2 regions of the Colwellia sp. MB3u-8 genome follow, and region 1 is predicted to be linked to the other one. Evidence: riboswitches for the same ligand, from Rfam matches in the RefSeq annotation. Region 1 holds a riboswitch; the other holds the start of a gene.

The links. A riboswitch is a leader RNA that binds a small molecule or an ion and turns the genes downstream of it on or off. The one in region 1 is predicted to bind thiamine pyrophosphate.
Region 2: it holds a riboswitch for thiamine pyrophosphate, as region 1 does, so the genes downstream of both, thiC (phosphomethylpyrimidine synthase ThiC) here and H4J54_RS02675 (TonB-dependent receptor) in region 1, are expected to answer to the same signal.

What each region holds. Positions count from the first base shown of each region.
Region 1 is NZ_JACGVA010000037.1:67,060-74,616, reverse strand. It holds gene pnuC (nicotinamide riboside transporter PnuC) at 1-102, opposite strand, end outside; gene H4J54_RS02680 (hypothetical protein) at 102-368, opposite strand; gene H4J54_RS02675 (TonB-dependent receptor) at 520-2,613, opposite strand; TPP riboswitch at 2,750-2,864, opposite strand; gene H4J54_RS02670 (HIT domain-containing protein) at 3,003-3,371, opposite strand; gene aroG (3-deoxy-7-phosphoheptulonate synthase AroG) at 3,637-4,692, opposite strand; gene add (adenosine deaminase) at 4,922-5,941, shown strand; gene H4J54_RS02655 (XapX domain-containing protein) at 5,992-6,162, shown strand; gene deoD (purine-nucleoside phosphorylase) at 6,290-6,994, shown strand; gene H4J54_RS02645 (ComEA family DNA-binding protein) at 7,107-7,409, opposite strand; gene pyrF (orotidine-5'-phosphate decarboxylase) at 7,549-7,557, opposite strand, start outside.
Region 2 is NZ_JACGVA010000058.1:445,033-452,589, forward strand. It holds gene H4J54_RS19680 (HAMP domain-containing sensor histidine kinase) at 1-53, shown strand, start outside; gene H4J54_RS06695 (hypothetical protein) at 53-625, shown strand; gene H4J54_RS06700 (sigma 54-interacting transcriptional regulator) at 729-2,102, shown strand; gene H4J54_RS06705 (FKBP-type peptidyl-prolyl cis-trans isomerase) at 2,379-2,852, opposite strand; gene H4J54_RS06710 (pseudouridine synthase) at 2,938-3,648, opposite strand; gene H4J54_RS06715 (mechanosensitive ion channel family protein) at 3,668-4,561, opposite strand; TPP riboswitch at 4,998-5,096, shown strand; gene thiC (phosphomethylpyrimidine synthase ThiC) at 5,192-7,150, shown strand; gene H4J54_RS06725 (FAD-dependent oxidoreductase) at 7,169-7,557, shown strand, end outside.

The sequences.
Region 1 (7,557 bases):
AACCACATACAGTAATGATGCGACCACCGCGATCAACTCTAATAAGGGCAAGGTGGTGAAGTAAGTAAAAATTTCACTGGTTGCACTGATTGCATTCGCCATTATGTTTCGGCTTCTACAACAGAGCGATCGCCACCGATAAACTTGCAAATAAATACCGCAGCATTTAGCGTTTGATGTACATGTTTAATTTCTGCCATCACATGCGCCGTGGCTAAGTCATAATCGCCAAATACTTGTGTACTCATACCGTTGGTCACTACCTTGAGTCCTGGAACTAAGCGTAAACGTTTAATAAACGCCCAGATTTCTGTTTTAAATTTTTCTTCCGCTAACGGGTATAAACTAATTTCAATTGATATTTTCATAAATAACTTTCTTCTTATTTGACCAGTACCGCGTTGTAGCCTATTAAACACTTTATCTAATAGGCTACACCATTCATTGATATGTAAACTATTTGCTAAGACCTAACAGATAGAGGCAAGTTGCTAAGCACAAGTATTTACCTCTATTTTCTTAGAAATTATAATCAAATGTTGCACCAAATACCGCCGGCTCAGCTAATTGATAATAGGCTTTTGCGCTATATTCGTCTCTTGGGTCATTGCCAAAATAGAAACCACGCGTAGCATAACTTTCATCAAACAAATTACGCGCCCAGACCTTCACTTGCCAGTCATCTTTTGCATAACTCATTGACATATTAACCACTTCAATTGCTGCAGATTTTTCATTATGACTATCAGAGAATAAAAATTCGTCTTTACCGTCAACAGAAATATTCACCCGTAAGTGATCTGATAATTGATAATTCAAACCAAGATTAAATTGGTAGCTAGGGGCATGTGCTTGTTCGTCACCTGATTTATCATGGCCGTCAGCATCAATAAAACCATTGTATTGGGTATCTAACAATCCAACAGCGCCATAAATTTCAAGTTCAGGGCTGATCTGCCACCCTGCCTCTAGTTCAAGACCTAAATTGGTACCGGTTGCCGCATTACCTAAATATGAAACAAAGTCGGTACTGCCATCTTCACGTTCTTGTAAAAATGACGTGCGCACCTGCATATCGTCCCTGTCCATGTAAAATACGGCGCTTCGAACATAGGCTTGATTATCCAATAAACTGACTTTATAGCCTAATTCGTAATTCCACAAATACTCAGCCGTGAACTCACGAAGTTCAGTAGGTAAACTGCCCTCAGTGTTGGCACCTCCGGCCTTGTAACCACGATTCACTGAGCCATAGAATAAATTATTTTTATCCGCTTGATACGACAACACCACTTTACCACCGACCATGGTATCGCTTGGATCAAAACTCAGTTGCTCTGAATCGGTATAATCTGCGTTTCTGCGCTCTAACCTTAAACCGGTTGTTAGACTTAACTGCTGAGTCAGTTGGCTATCAAATTGTATGAATGCCGCCATGTTATCGCTATCAAAAGACGAGCTAAAATCACTAGACAAATAGGTATATTGACGTAATAAATCTTCTTTTTCTTGCTTGAAGTATATGCCTGTTACCCAAGCGGTACTGCCATTAAAAATTTCACCTCCTTGCTCTGAAAGCGCTCTTAGCTCAAATGTCGCTGATGTTTTATCACGAAAATAATGATCTTCTGAGCTATATTCCCAAGCCGGACGAATACCCACATAGGCCCAATCTTCATCATAGCCGTAGTCTAATGCTGAGTCAGCATAGCTGATGATAGTCTCCAGCGTAAAATCGCTAACGCCTTGATAGGTAAATTTAGTCGCTAACGCTTTGGTATCTTGGCGATCAAAACCGGGTTGGTCTGATAAGGTATGACGTGTATTATCCAGTGAAAAGGCATCATAGCCATTGTCAAAATCCGCAATAAATGTAGTTATATCAAGGGTTAAATTTTTGCTTATCGCAATAGCTAACTTACCACGCATGGTTAATTCATCACGGTTGTTAGTGTCATCACGATGTAAAAAGTCATTAATGATAAAACCATCACTACGGTACTGTTCAACCGCTAAACGGTAGTTTACCTTTTCAGTGGCTGGACCGGATAAAACCAAACCAGCGCTATAACTGTCATAATTTCCAGCAGATAGTCTTACTTTACCTTCAAAGACATCGGTAGGCGCACTTGAAGTGATATTTATCATGCCGGCCATAGCATTAGCACCAAAGCGTGTACCTTGAGGACCACGATAAACTTCAACTTGTTCAACATCGAAAGTTGACGCTATGCTGCCGATACTAGAAAAGTCTATACCGTCGATCACTAAACCCACAGAGGGATTAATCGGTTCTTTGAATTGGCTACGCTCACCAATACCACGTATTTGATAATACCTAGCGCGCTGTGTGCCACTAGAGAAATTAACATTGGGTGTTCGAGCAATTATTTCTTCTAAGTTCTGTGCATTACGCGCGCTAATTTCATCGCTAGCGATAACAGATAAAGAACTGGCGGTTTTTTGTAGTGACGTAGAGCGGAAGTCGCCGTCTATGGTAATAACTTCTATTGTTTGCTCTGCCGTATTAATAGGGCTGTCAGCGGCAAAAGTTGTAGAAGCAACCATGCTGGTTAAAATAGCTAAAGTAATAGGTGATTTTGTAAATGTCATTATGATCTCATAAATTCGATTAGGAATACGTTATGGGATCCGGCATGGGGAAGTGAGGTAGCTACTCGGTTTAATCTGTAGCATTATAGTTAGCAAGCGAGTAATGCCTAAAAAATATAAAGTTACATAACGGTAATGCGATTAGCTTAACCATTCCTACGCCGGTACTATCCGGTTCAGGTTCTAAGGGTTCGCTTCGCATCTCAGCCATTAAAATCGTAAACAATTTTCAGGCACCCCTTGGTTCGATATGCATACTAACAATATTTATTTAAAAGTACAGCGTAAAATCTAAATAAACAAAAACTTTATATTGCCTTATCTTAACTTGAACTAGGGGTAATAAGTCATGAGCTTTATCGCATAACATACTTATTCAAATAATTAATTTACTTAGGGTTTAACATTCTCCCTAACGGTTCTCCCCCCACTAAATGCAGATGAATGTGATAAACCTCTTGGCCAGCGTGTTGATTACAATTCATGATCAAACGATAACCGTCTTCTGCTATTCCCTCTGCTTGTGCCAGTTTCTTCGCAACAGTAAACATACGACCAATAGTTAGCTCATCTTCTACTTCAATATCATTAACTGTTGGAATGAGCTTATTAGGTACAATTAAAATATGACTTTTAGCTTGCGGAGTAATATCACGAAACGCCGACACAAGATCATCTTGAAAAAGTAATGGTGCGGGAATTTCTTGGCGAATAATTTTTGAAAATATAGTTTCTTCTGCTGTGTTGTTATCAACCATGGTTTACCCTCTTTATACTTATGAATTTTTAGATCTTGATCATTTATAGTTTAACGATAAACACGCTGATGACAAGGCTATATGTCATCAGCATGTTAAATTCTTTGGCTTTAATTAACTGAGTTAATTCACTATCACTGATTGGCAATTAACGTCATCAATTGGCTATAACGAAAAACGCCAGTCAGGAATTAACTGACTGGCGCGATTAATAGCCTATTTTTATATTTTTTATTTTTCTGTTATCTATTGCTGATTAACATGACTACAGTGCGCGGCGCTGAATAACGGCTTGATCAAGTTCAGCGAGCAAAATTTCAGTATCTTGCCAGCCAATACATGCATCTGTGATGCTTTGGCCATACGTGCCTGTTTCACCCAGCGCTAAGTCTTGACGACCTTCAACTAAATGGCTTTCTACCATCACACCAAAAATTTGTTTATTACCGGCAGTCATTTGTTGGCAAACGTCACGACAAACTAACATTTGATTTTCAAACTTTTTACTACTGTTAGCATGACTAAAGTCAATCATGATATTGGTATTTAAACCTGACTTATCAAGTTGTTCGGTAACCGATTTAACACTATCAGCATCAAAGTTTGTGCTTCTACCACCACGTAAAATGATATGACAATCTTCATTACCTGCTGTTTCAACAATGGCAGAATGGCCATATTTAGTTACCGAAAGGAAATGATGTGAAGCACTCGCAGCGCCAATAGCATCAATAGCCACTTTAATCGTACCATCGGTACCATTTTTAAAGCCAACTGGGCATGATAAACCTGAGGCTAATTCACGATGAACTTGGCTTTCTGTCGTGCGTGCGCCAATGGCACCCCAACACATAAAATCAGCCATATATTGTGGGGTGATCATATCTAAAAACTCACCGGCGGTAGGTAAGCCTAAGTTATTTAAATCAAGCAGTAACTTACGGCCAATACGCAAACCATCGTTAAGTTGAAAGCTATTGTCCATATAAGGGTCGTTGATAAGTCCTTTCCAGCCGACAGTAGTTCTTGGCTTTTCAAAGTAAACTCGCATAACAATTTCTAGCGTGTCTTGATATTTTTCACGCAATTTAACTAAGCGCTCACCATATTCCAAGGCCGCTTTGGGATCATGTATCGAACATGGCCCGATAACCACAAGCAAACGATCATCTTGATTATTAAAAATGTCACTTATGGCTTTTCTGCCAGTAAAAACCGACTTTGTTGCTTGTTCTGATGAAGGAAATCGCTCAAGTAATGCGATAGGAGGTAAAAGTTCTTTGATGTTATTAATACGAACGTCGTCGGTTTGCTCAAACATATTTTGTCTCTTTATACTGCGAATAATTGCTACTCAATATTTACGTCTAGACACCTAGATGATTAGCCTCTTGGTTAATTTATCAGTGTTATCACGCTAATAGCAACATAAAATACGAAAAAGACGGTATAATAAAATCATCTTACATCAGAGCAAGATAAATACGCTTATTGTAGAAAACTCTGGTCGTATTTTTCATCAAACATATTCATCTAGGTTGCCAATAACTATGACGCATTCTCAGCTACCATTAATTGATTTACACCGACATTTAGACGGTAATATCCGCCCTAAAACCATTTGGGCATTAGCACAACAACATCACATCGTTTTGCCTGAAACTGACTTTGAAGCCTTTATTCCACATGTGCAAGTACAAGGTAGTGAAAGCGATTTATTAGCTTTTCTCAGTAAACTTGATTGGGGCGTTGCTGTGCTTAAAACCTTAGATGACTGTAAGCGCATAGCGTTTGAAAACGTTGAAGATGCCTTTAACGCGGGTATTCATTATGCAGAATTACGTTTCTCACCCTATTACATGGCCATGAATAATAACCTTGTGGTTGCTGATGTTGTTGCCGCGGTTATTGATGGCGTTAACGCAGCATGTAAAATATATGACGTAAAAATTAACCTGATTGGTATTTTGAGTCGAACCTTTGGTGTAGAAAAGTGCCAAGCAGAGTTAGACGCCCTACTTACTCATAAGCAACATTTAATTGCGATTGATTTAGCTGGAGATGAATACAATTTTCCGGGTGAAATGTTTGTCGATCATTTTAATCAAGTACAAAAAGCACAATTAAATGCCACTATCCATGCGGGTGAAGCTGCAGGACCTGAAAGCATTTGGCAAGCTATAAACCAACTGCATGCTAAGCGCATTGGTCATGGTGTTGCATGTCATCGCGACGAGAAGCTTATGGATTATATGGTAAAGCATGATATTGCTATTGAGTCTTGTTTAACGTCGAACTATCAAACTGGTACTATTAAAGATTTAAGTCAACATCCCATTAAAGACTTTCTAGCCCGTGGATTATTGGTTTGTTTAAATACTGACGACCCTGCGGTACAAGGTATTGAGCTAAAAAATGAATATGATCTTGCTCGTAATACCCTAGGTTTTGATGATAACGATATAAAGCAGCTGCAAGAAAACTCGCTTAAAGCGAGCTTTTTATCAGATAGTGAAAAATCAGCATTAAAGCATAAAGTGCTAAATAATGACTCAAGCTCATTGTTGTAATTGTTGATCTTAAGTTAAAATAATTAATTAACAATCAACTAGGAGAACACGTGTACGAAGTTATTATCGCGACAATAACAGGTATTGTGGTGGGCTTGATATTTTCATTACTGAAATTACCCATACCTGCACCCCCTGTTTTATCAGGTATTGCCGGAATTTTCGGCATTTATTTAGGCAGCATCGGTTATCACTGGATCATCGAGCGCTTTTTCAGTTAGAATTCTACTTTCAACATTTAAAAAACATATCAGTAAAACACCCTTGATAGCGGCTGAATTGATACCATATATCGGCAATGGCTAAAAACTTACTGTGATTGAACACCATTAACAAAGGTTAACTCTCATGGCAACAGCACACATAGAAGCAAACGCAGGTGATTTCGCTAAAACGGTACTTATGCCGGGCGACCCACTACGCGCAAAATATATAGCAGAAAATTTTCTTGATGATGCAAAATGTGTCACCCGTGTACGTAATATGTTTGGCTACACAGGTAGCTATAAAGGCAAACCCGTTTCAGTGATGGGCTCAGGAATGGGTATACCTTCTATTTCAATCTACGCGACAGAATTGTATAAAGACTATGGCGTTGAAAGCATTATTCGCATTGGCTCTTGTGGCGCAGTTCGTGATGATATAAAACTACGCGACATCATTGTTGGTATGGCCGCAAGCACAGACTCAAATGTTAATCGTTCACGTTTAAATGCCTGTGATTTCGCCGTTACCGCTGACTTTGAGTTATTATATAACGTAGTAAAAACAGCGGAAAAAACCGGTAAAAATATTCGTGTGGGTAATATTTTTACCTCTGATTTATTTTACACGCCGCAACCAGAAATGTTTGCCTTAATGGAAAAGTACGGTATTTTAGCCGTTGAAATGGAAGCAGCAGGTTTATACGGTGTTGCTGCTGAATATGGTAAAAAAGCACTGACAGTGCTAACCGTGAGCGATCATATTAAAACCGGTGAGCAAACCACAGCTGATGAACGTGAAACAACTTTCAAAGATATGATGGAATTGACCCTAGATAGCTTGTTGTAAAGATTAAGCTAGACAGTAAAAATCCAGTCTGTTGACTGGTTTTTTACTGTCTAGCTTTAACACTATATTATCTATCTTAATTACTTCACTGCTCGTGAACAATGATCAATAATTACAACTTAATCTTTCCTTTATTGAACTCTAATGTGCGCTGACCTATACCCTTAACATTTTTTAAATCATCAATAGATGTAAATGCACCATTTAACTCTCGATACGCGATGATTGCTTTTGCTCGTTTTTCTCCCACACCTTTTAATAAAGCTAAAGTTTCAATATCCGCTTTATTAATATCAATAACTTGTATTTCTTGTGATGAAATAACGGCTGGCGTTTCGTTGAAGCCTACAGCTTGAAGTGGCAATGACATTGCCGTAAATAAGATAATAAGATAATAACAGATATGCTTTTTCATAAGACCTTCCTTCTAATAAAATGAATTTCCATATAAATGAATTATCATAAATATAAATAATAATTCACTTTATTTAGGTTTAGAAGTCTTATCGTTACTTGTCAAATAGATAGGGTAATAAATAATTTAATCGTTGAAACTAACTAAT
Region 2 (7,557 bases), on a different contig from region 1:
CTAAAATAAAAATCACTTTACCACGCGCTTTTCGCCAAGAGGAATCCGTTTAATGGCTAATTTACAGCGATTTTCATCAGCAATGATACTACTAAGTATAGGGTTACTGCTGTTATCTGGTTGTCAACTCATGACAAAACAGGATAATAGCAGCACAAGTTATGGTGAGTATTATTTAATATTACAACAACTTAACCAACAACAACTAACCGATGAGGTGAGTAAGCAACAAAGAACACTTGAAAAAACAACAAAGACCAACAGCCAGATGCACTATGACGCGCAAATAAAACTCCTGCTACTTTATAGCCTACCTACGTCACCTATTTACAATGCTTTCAACGCTAAAGTATTGTTAAATGAATTAAACAGTGAGGAGAACAATGCCGCACTCGCTAATATCAACCCAAGCGAACAGGCTTTTATTTCCTTATTGCGCGATCAATTAAATCAATGTTTACTGATGAGAAGTCGTTTGCTCGCCCAGCAACAAGAGCTTGTACAAGCACAACGACAGCAGGCAATAAAACAGCAACAAACGTTAATCGAACAAGTGAAATTATTAGAACAAACCATTAAACAACTCAAAAATATTGAGCAAGCTATTGATAAAAGAGATCAATAATTGTTAGTTAAAGGCACTGTTAAGTGCACTAGCGATTATTGATCAATTTAAGTCCTATTTTTAGCACTATATTTTAGCCATAGATAAGCACCGAGAATAACCCATGACCAACCTTAATCCAGCTGCCGTTAAAACAGACAATAAAATTCTAATCGTTGATGACGATCCTAGCTTGCTGCGATTACTTGCTATCCGCTTGGCGGCAGCAGGTTATCAAGTTGAGTCGGCAAAAAATGCCAAAATAGCCCTAGGTCGACTCGAGAGTTTTCATCCACAATTAGTGATTAGCGATCTTAAAATGGAAGGTATGGACGGCATGGCACTATTTGAACAAATAAGAGCTAAGCACCCCCATATTCCGGTCATTATCATGACCGCCCACGGCACTATTCCTGATGCGATTAATGCCACTAAACAAGGGGTTTTTAGTTTTCTCACTAAGCCTTTTGAAAGTAAAGAACTACTTGAAATAGTACAACAAGCCATTCGCCTGCAACCCGCAGAACTCAACCACAGTCAGGCTGATAACCAATGGCGCGATAAAATTATTAGTCGCAGTACTATTATGGAGTCGCTTTTACAACAAAGTAAGCAAGTGGCAAGAAGTGACTTTAGTTTACTTATTCAAAGCCAAAGTGGCACAGGTAAAGAGCTGTTGGCAAAAGCGATTCATTTGGCAAGCCCTCGACATCAACAAACATTTACCGCTATTAACTGCGCTGCAATTCCTGAGCAGCTGCTAGAGTCTGAATTATTTGGTCATATCAAAGGCGCATTTACCGGCGCGGAAAAAAATCATATTGGCTTATTTCAAGCAGCAGATGGCGGTACACTCTTTTTGGATGAAATTGGTGATATGCCCATGAGTTTTCAGGTAAAACTACTACGTACCTTGCAAGAACGAGAAATACGTCCCGTGGGTAGCACACAAGCAATTAAAGTTGATGTTAGGATTATTTCAGCAACCCATAAAAATTTACAACAAGCCATTATTGACAAAACATTTCGTGAAGACTTGTATTACCGACTCAATGTCGTTGAGTTAGAGTTGCCACCCTTGTCTGAACGTCGAGAAGATATCCCATTACTTGCGCAATACTTTTTAAGTCAGTCTGCAGACCAGTCACACATCAATATTACTGGTTTTTCGCAAGAAGCCATGGAAGTGTTGATCAGCGCAACTTGGCCAGGCAATATCAGACAATTACAAAATGTTGTTGAGCAAACACTCGCGTTGTCTACTGAGCCATTAATCAGCGAAATGTTGGTAAAGAATGCACTGCGCGATAACACCAAGATTTTACCCTCGTTTGTCCAAGCCAGAGATAAATTTGAACGCGATTACCTTGCCAAGCTGTTAAAAATTACGGCCGGGAATGTTTCAAAAGCAGCAAAAATAGCGCAAAGAAATCGCACCGAATTTTATAAATTGCTTAATCGCCACCATCTTTCAGCAGAGGCCTTTAGGGAAGAATAGACTAAGCCACTTGAGAATACAGCATTCGCTGCTATGAAGTAGTCTGGGTAGCTAGATGTAAGCGTTTGCTATAAAACCTTAAGTAAAACCGAGAGTAAGGCAAATAAAGCGCCATGACAAGCCGTTGTTGGTTGCTATCAAGTTAAGCGTTAATCAAAAACTAACTCAAGCCAATAACCACTATTTTAATATCGCGTTGCCAACAGTCTTAACAAGCGGTTAAAACTGTTTTTGTTATTTAATATCAGTCAGTGAATCGGGGGGTAGTTAAGTGTTTTACTCAATAGCCAGTAATTCAACATCAAAAATCAATAATGAGCCGGGCGGAATTTTACCTGCCGCACTATTACCATAACCTAGCTCTGCCGGTATAAATAAACGGGTTTTCTCACCTACTACCATTAGCTGTAAACCTTCTGTCCAGCCTTTAATCACTTGATTTAAGCCAAAACTAATCGGTTCATTTCTTTCAACTGAACTGTCGAAAACTGTGCCATCAAGTAAAGTGCCGTGATAATGCACCTTTACTTTTGTGCTTGCCATGGGATGAACGTCACCCTGTCCTGGGGTTAATACCTGATACTGCAAGCCAGAAGCTGTTTCAATCACGCCGGCGACTTGTTTATTATTTTCTAAAAACTCTGCCGCTAGCACAGCATTAACTTTTGCCACTTCACGATTAGCATTATTGCGTACAAAGAAGCTGACGATTAAGGCCAGTACAATAATTAGCATAATATACTTAAACATTCTTATTCCTTATTATTATTTTTTATGGTTTTTTGCATTGTTTGTTGTGATTGTCCGCCTTAATATTTAGGCATTAAAGAGCGTATTATTTATTAATATTATTAACCTCGAGCGCGGTTAGCTTTCTGCTTAACCCAACAGCTAAGCGCTGATCAAGTTGCAAATTGCCAATAGAAGATCGGTGCAAAGCCATCACTGGGTTGCGAAAACGACCAAACATGCGCTTAATTTGGTGGTAACGTCCTTCAATAATCTCAACTTGTGCCAAATAGTCGGATATTATAGTTAATTTTGCAGGCTGAGTCGTAATGTCCTCAAACGCAAAATACATACCTTCGGCAAAAGCGGCTATATATTCAGCGGTAAGTTTATTTTGCAAGGTCACTATATAACGTTTAGTTATTTTTTTCTCAGGCAAAGTTAAGCGTTCTGACCAACGGCTATCATTGGTCATTAGCAGCAAACCCGAAGTATTAAGATCAAGTCGGCCAACAATATGCAGTTCATTTTTAAACGGATATTCAAGTAAATCAAGCACTGTTTTATGTTTTGTATCGCGGGTTGCACTAACAACACCCACCGGCTTATTCAGCATAAGATAATAGGCACAATTAGCTTGGATCACTTTACCGTCCAAGGTGATATGGCTAAAGGTATCAATAATTTCATCAATATCATGAGCGACTACATCATTGATCAATACTCTATTTTGCGCCAATATTAGTCGCACACTTTTGCGATTCACCTGACAATATTGTGCCAAAAATCGATCTAGCCTAGCCTTATTTAACGCCATAATAAAGCCGGCATAAAAATCAACCCAGATCCTTAATAAGATGAACATCGCGTTGCGGGAATGGAATTTTAATATTGGCTTTATCTAACGCTAAATAAATTTCTTTATTCGCTTTATATTTAGCACTGTATAAATTTTCTGTTGGGGTCCACAAGCGCACCGCAATGTTAATAGCACTATCAGCAAAAGCATCAATACCAATCAAAGGCTTACGGGCTTTACTGACAATATCTAACTGTCCAATCACTTCTTCAAGCAAGGCCACCACCGCTAACGGGTTTTCGCTATAATCAATGCCAACACTTAACTCTAACAACGAGTCATGGCTTGAATTATGTAATATTTCACCCACAATATGTTTATTCGGAATGGTAATTTCTACATTGTCTTCATCTGACAAAATCGTGTATGCCAGTAAAACTTCTTTAACTAGCCCAGTAACACCACGCACCGTAATCGTATCACCCACCACAAAAGGACGAATAATAATAATATTAAAACCGGCCGCATAGTTCGCTAGCAAGCCTTGCAGAGCTAAACCAGCACCTAATGAAATAGCACCTATAGCGGCAATAAATGGCGTAACACTAATGCCTAATTTACCTAAAGAAATGATGGTTATCATCACTACAATTAACATTTTACTGGTGTTAGCTAAAAAGCGACTCAGGGTGACATCAAGCTTATGTCGCTCACATAATTTCAGCACGACAGTCGCTATTTTACCCGCAAAAATGTAACCCATAATGAAGATGATAAACGCACCAATTAATTGAAAACTGTAATTGGTGAAAAACTCAACAATGATATTGTAAATACGACCCACTTGATCAATTTCATCTTTAAGTAAGTTGACCGGGTCTAAGGTTTTAGTTATCTGCTCTGTTGCGCTTGAGCTGCTAGATTCAGCCATAAATTAATTCCATATAGTGTACGTTACTCAGTTTGTCTATATTACGACAATTTACCGCTACATTTGCATTATTATTAGGAATTAATACGTAAAGTTAAACCTTGTGCTAACTTTTGCTAACCTGATCACTTAAGTCTGTACTCACCACCCCAAACCTTCGTACTGCTGATTAAAAAATTCTAGCACTGATGGATAGTCAAAATAAAATAAGCTTTTAAAATGAAAAAACGCCGGTAAAAATGATAACTCAAAATCTTGATCAAACAAAATAAGCCGTTGTTTTTTCATGCAATTAATGTCTATTTTTTAATGGAAATCAATATACTTAACACATTAAATAACTACAGCAAAAAATAAAAAATAATATAAGGCTTGATTGTCATTAAAAGTTCAAGCTAGAATAAATTACGTTTAAGCGCACTAAAAGCTTAAACGTATTGACTTGTCGGAGTGCCAAAGGGCTGAGATCGCGAAAGCGGGATCCGTAGAACCTGATTAGATTAACATCTGCGAAGGGAACAAGTGAGCAGAGTCAACAGCGCACGTAAGTTTTTGCTAATAAACCTGCTCCTCGTTACTACCCCATAAAGCTCCGCCTAACTTTTATTTAATAAAAACAGGTGAGAGAACATGAGTTCAATTTCAAGACGTAAACGTCGAAACCAAGCAGCGCAATTTTTAAAGAAAGTTGCCGATCAATCCTTTCCAAACTCTAATAAAGTTTATGTTCCGGGTAAAATACACGATATTCGTGTTGGCATGCGCGAAATAACCTTGTCTGATACTTTAATTAATGGCAATACAGACCAACCTAGCTATGAAAAAAATCCACCCTTGTGTGTTTATGACACTTCTGGCTTTTATACCGATAACTCAGTGGTTATTGATGTACACAAAGGTATTCCTCGCGTACGTGACAGCTGGATTGACTCGCGTGACGATGTCGAGTTTCTGCAAAAAAAAACATCTATCTACAGCCAACAGCGAGGAACAGACGAAGGCCTTGATCATATTCGCTTTGAACATTTACCCAAAGTACGTAAAGCCAAGAAAGGTAAAAATGTCACCCAAATGCATTATGCCCGCCAAGGCATTATCACGCCTGAAATGGAATATGTTGCCATTCGTGAGAATATGAAACGCCAAGAAGTTAAAAGCGAGATACTGCTGCAACAACATCAAGGACAAGCATTTGGTGCCAGCATTCCTGAACAAATTACCCCTGAGTTTGTACGTGATGAAGTGGCTAGAGGTCGAGCCATTATTCCAGTCAACATTAACCATCCCGAAGTTGAACCTATGATCATCGGCCGAAATTTTTTGATCAAAGTCAACGCGAATATTGGTAACTCAGCGGTAAGTTCTTCTATTGAAGAAGAAGTAGAAAAACTGGTTTGGTCAACCAAATGGGGAGCCGATACTGTGATGGACTTATCAACCGGTCGTTATATTCACGAAACCCGAGAATGGATTATTCGCAATTCTCCTGTGCCCATTGGCACAGTACCGATTTATCAAGCTTTAGAAAAGGTTAACGGCATTGCCGAAAACCTGACTTGGGAAATATTTCGCGATACCTTAATTGAACAAGCAGAGCAAGGTGTTGATTACTTTACTATTCATGCGGGTGTATTACTGCGTTATGTACCGTTGACCGCCAAACGAGTTACCGGCATTGTTTCTCGCGGTGGCTCGATTATGGCGAAATGGTGTTTAGCCCATCATCAAGAGAATTTTCTTTACAGCCATTTTGAAGATATTTGTCAGATTTTAAAAACTTATGACGTTTCATTTTCACTAGGCGATGGCTTACGTCCTGGTTCGATTGCCGATGCTAACGATGAAGCACAGTTTGCTGAATTACGCACCTTGGGCGAGCTAACAAAAATAGCATGGCAACATGACGTACAAACCATTGTTGAAGGTCCTGGCCATGTACCCATGCATATGATCAAGCAAAATATGACGGAACAACTTAAGCATTGTGGCGAAGCACCTTTTTATACCTTAGGCCCGCTAACCACAGATATTGCCCCCGGTTATGATCACATTACCTCCGGCATTGGTGCCGCTAATATTGGCTGGTATGGTTGTGCCATGCTTTGTTATGTTACCCCGAAAGAACACTTAGGCTTACCCAATAAAGAAGATGTTAAAGAAGGTTTGATGACCTATAAAATCGCCGCGCATGCTGGCGACTTAGCAAAGGGTCACCCAGGTGCGCAAATTCGTGACAATGCCATGTCAAAAGCCCGTTTTGAGTTTCGTTGGTATGATCAATTTAATATTGGCTTAGATCCTGAAAAAGCCCGTACTTACCACGATGAAGCCTTGCCACAAGCGTCAGGCAAAGTCGCACACTTTTGTTCCATGTGTGGCCCTAAATTTTGTTCAATGAAAATATCGCAAGAAGTTCGAGATTATGCCGCTAATTTAAGCGATACGGACAATAGCGAACAGCCTATTAAAATTAAACTACTTGATGAAACCATCAGTATTTCAAGTCAAGGAATGGCTGAAAAATCAGCTGAGTTTAAGGCCAACGGCAGCGAGCTCTATCAGCCTGTTGCCAAGCCAGTAAACAATTAGCAGCCGAGTCGTTTAATTATGTCAACCATCGCTATTATTGGCGCCGGCCTGATGGGTCGCTTGCTAGCCTTGTCGTTAAATCGACAAGGCTACAAGGTGACGCTATTTGATAAAGACCAAAAAAATGGCCAGCAAAGTGCCGCTTATGCTGCCGCTGGTTTATTAACACCGCTTGGCGAAGCCATGCACAGCCCAGCCAACATTGTAGCTATGGGTTTTGCCGCCTTACCTTTGTGGCCAAAACTGCTGAACACCCTGTCAGGCTATAGCTTTTTTCAACAAACGGGTTCGCTAGTGGTAAGTCATGAACACGACATCGCTGACTATCAAAAATTGACACGTTTTTTAGCGAATAGTTATCCAAACCATGCTCAACAACAGCTCAACAGACAACAACTTTTGGCGCT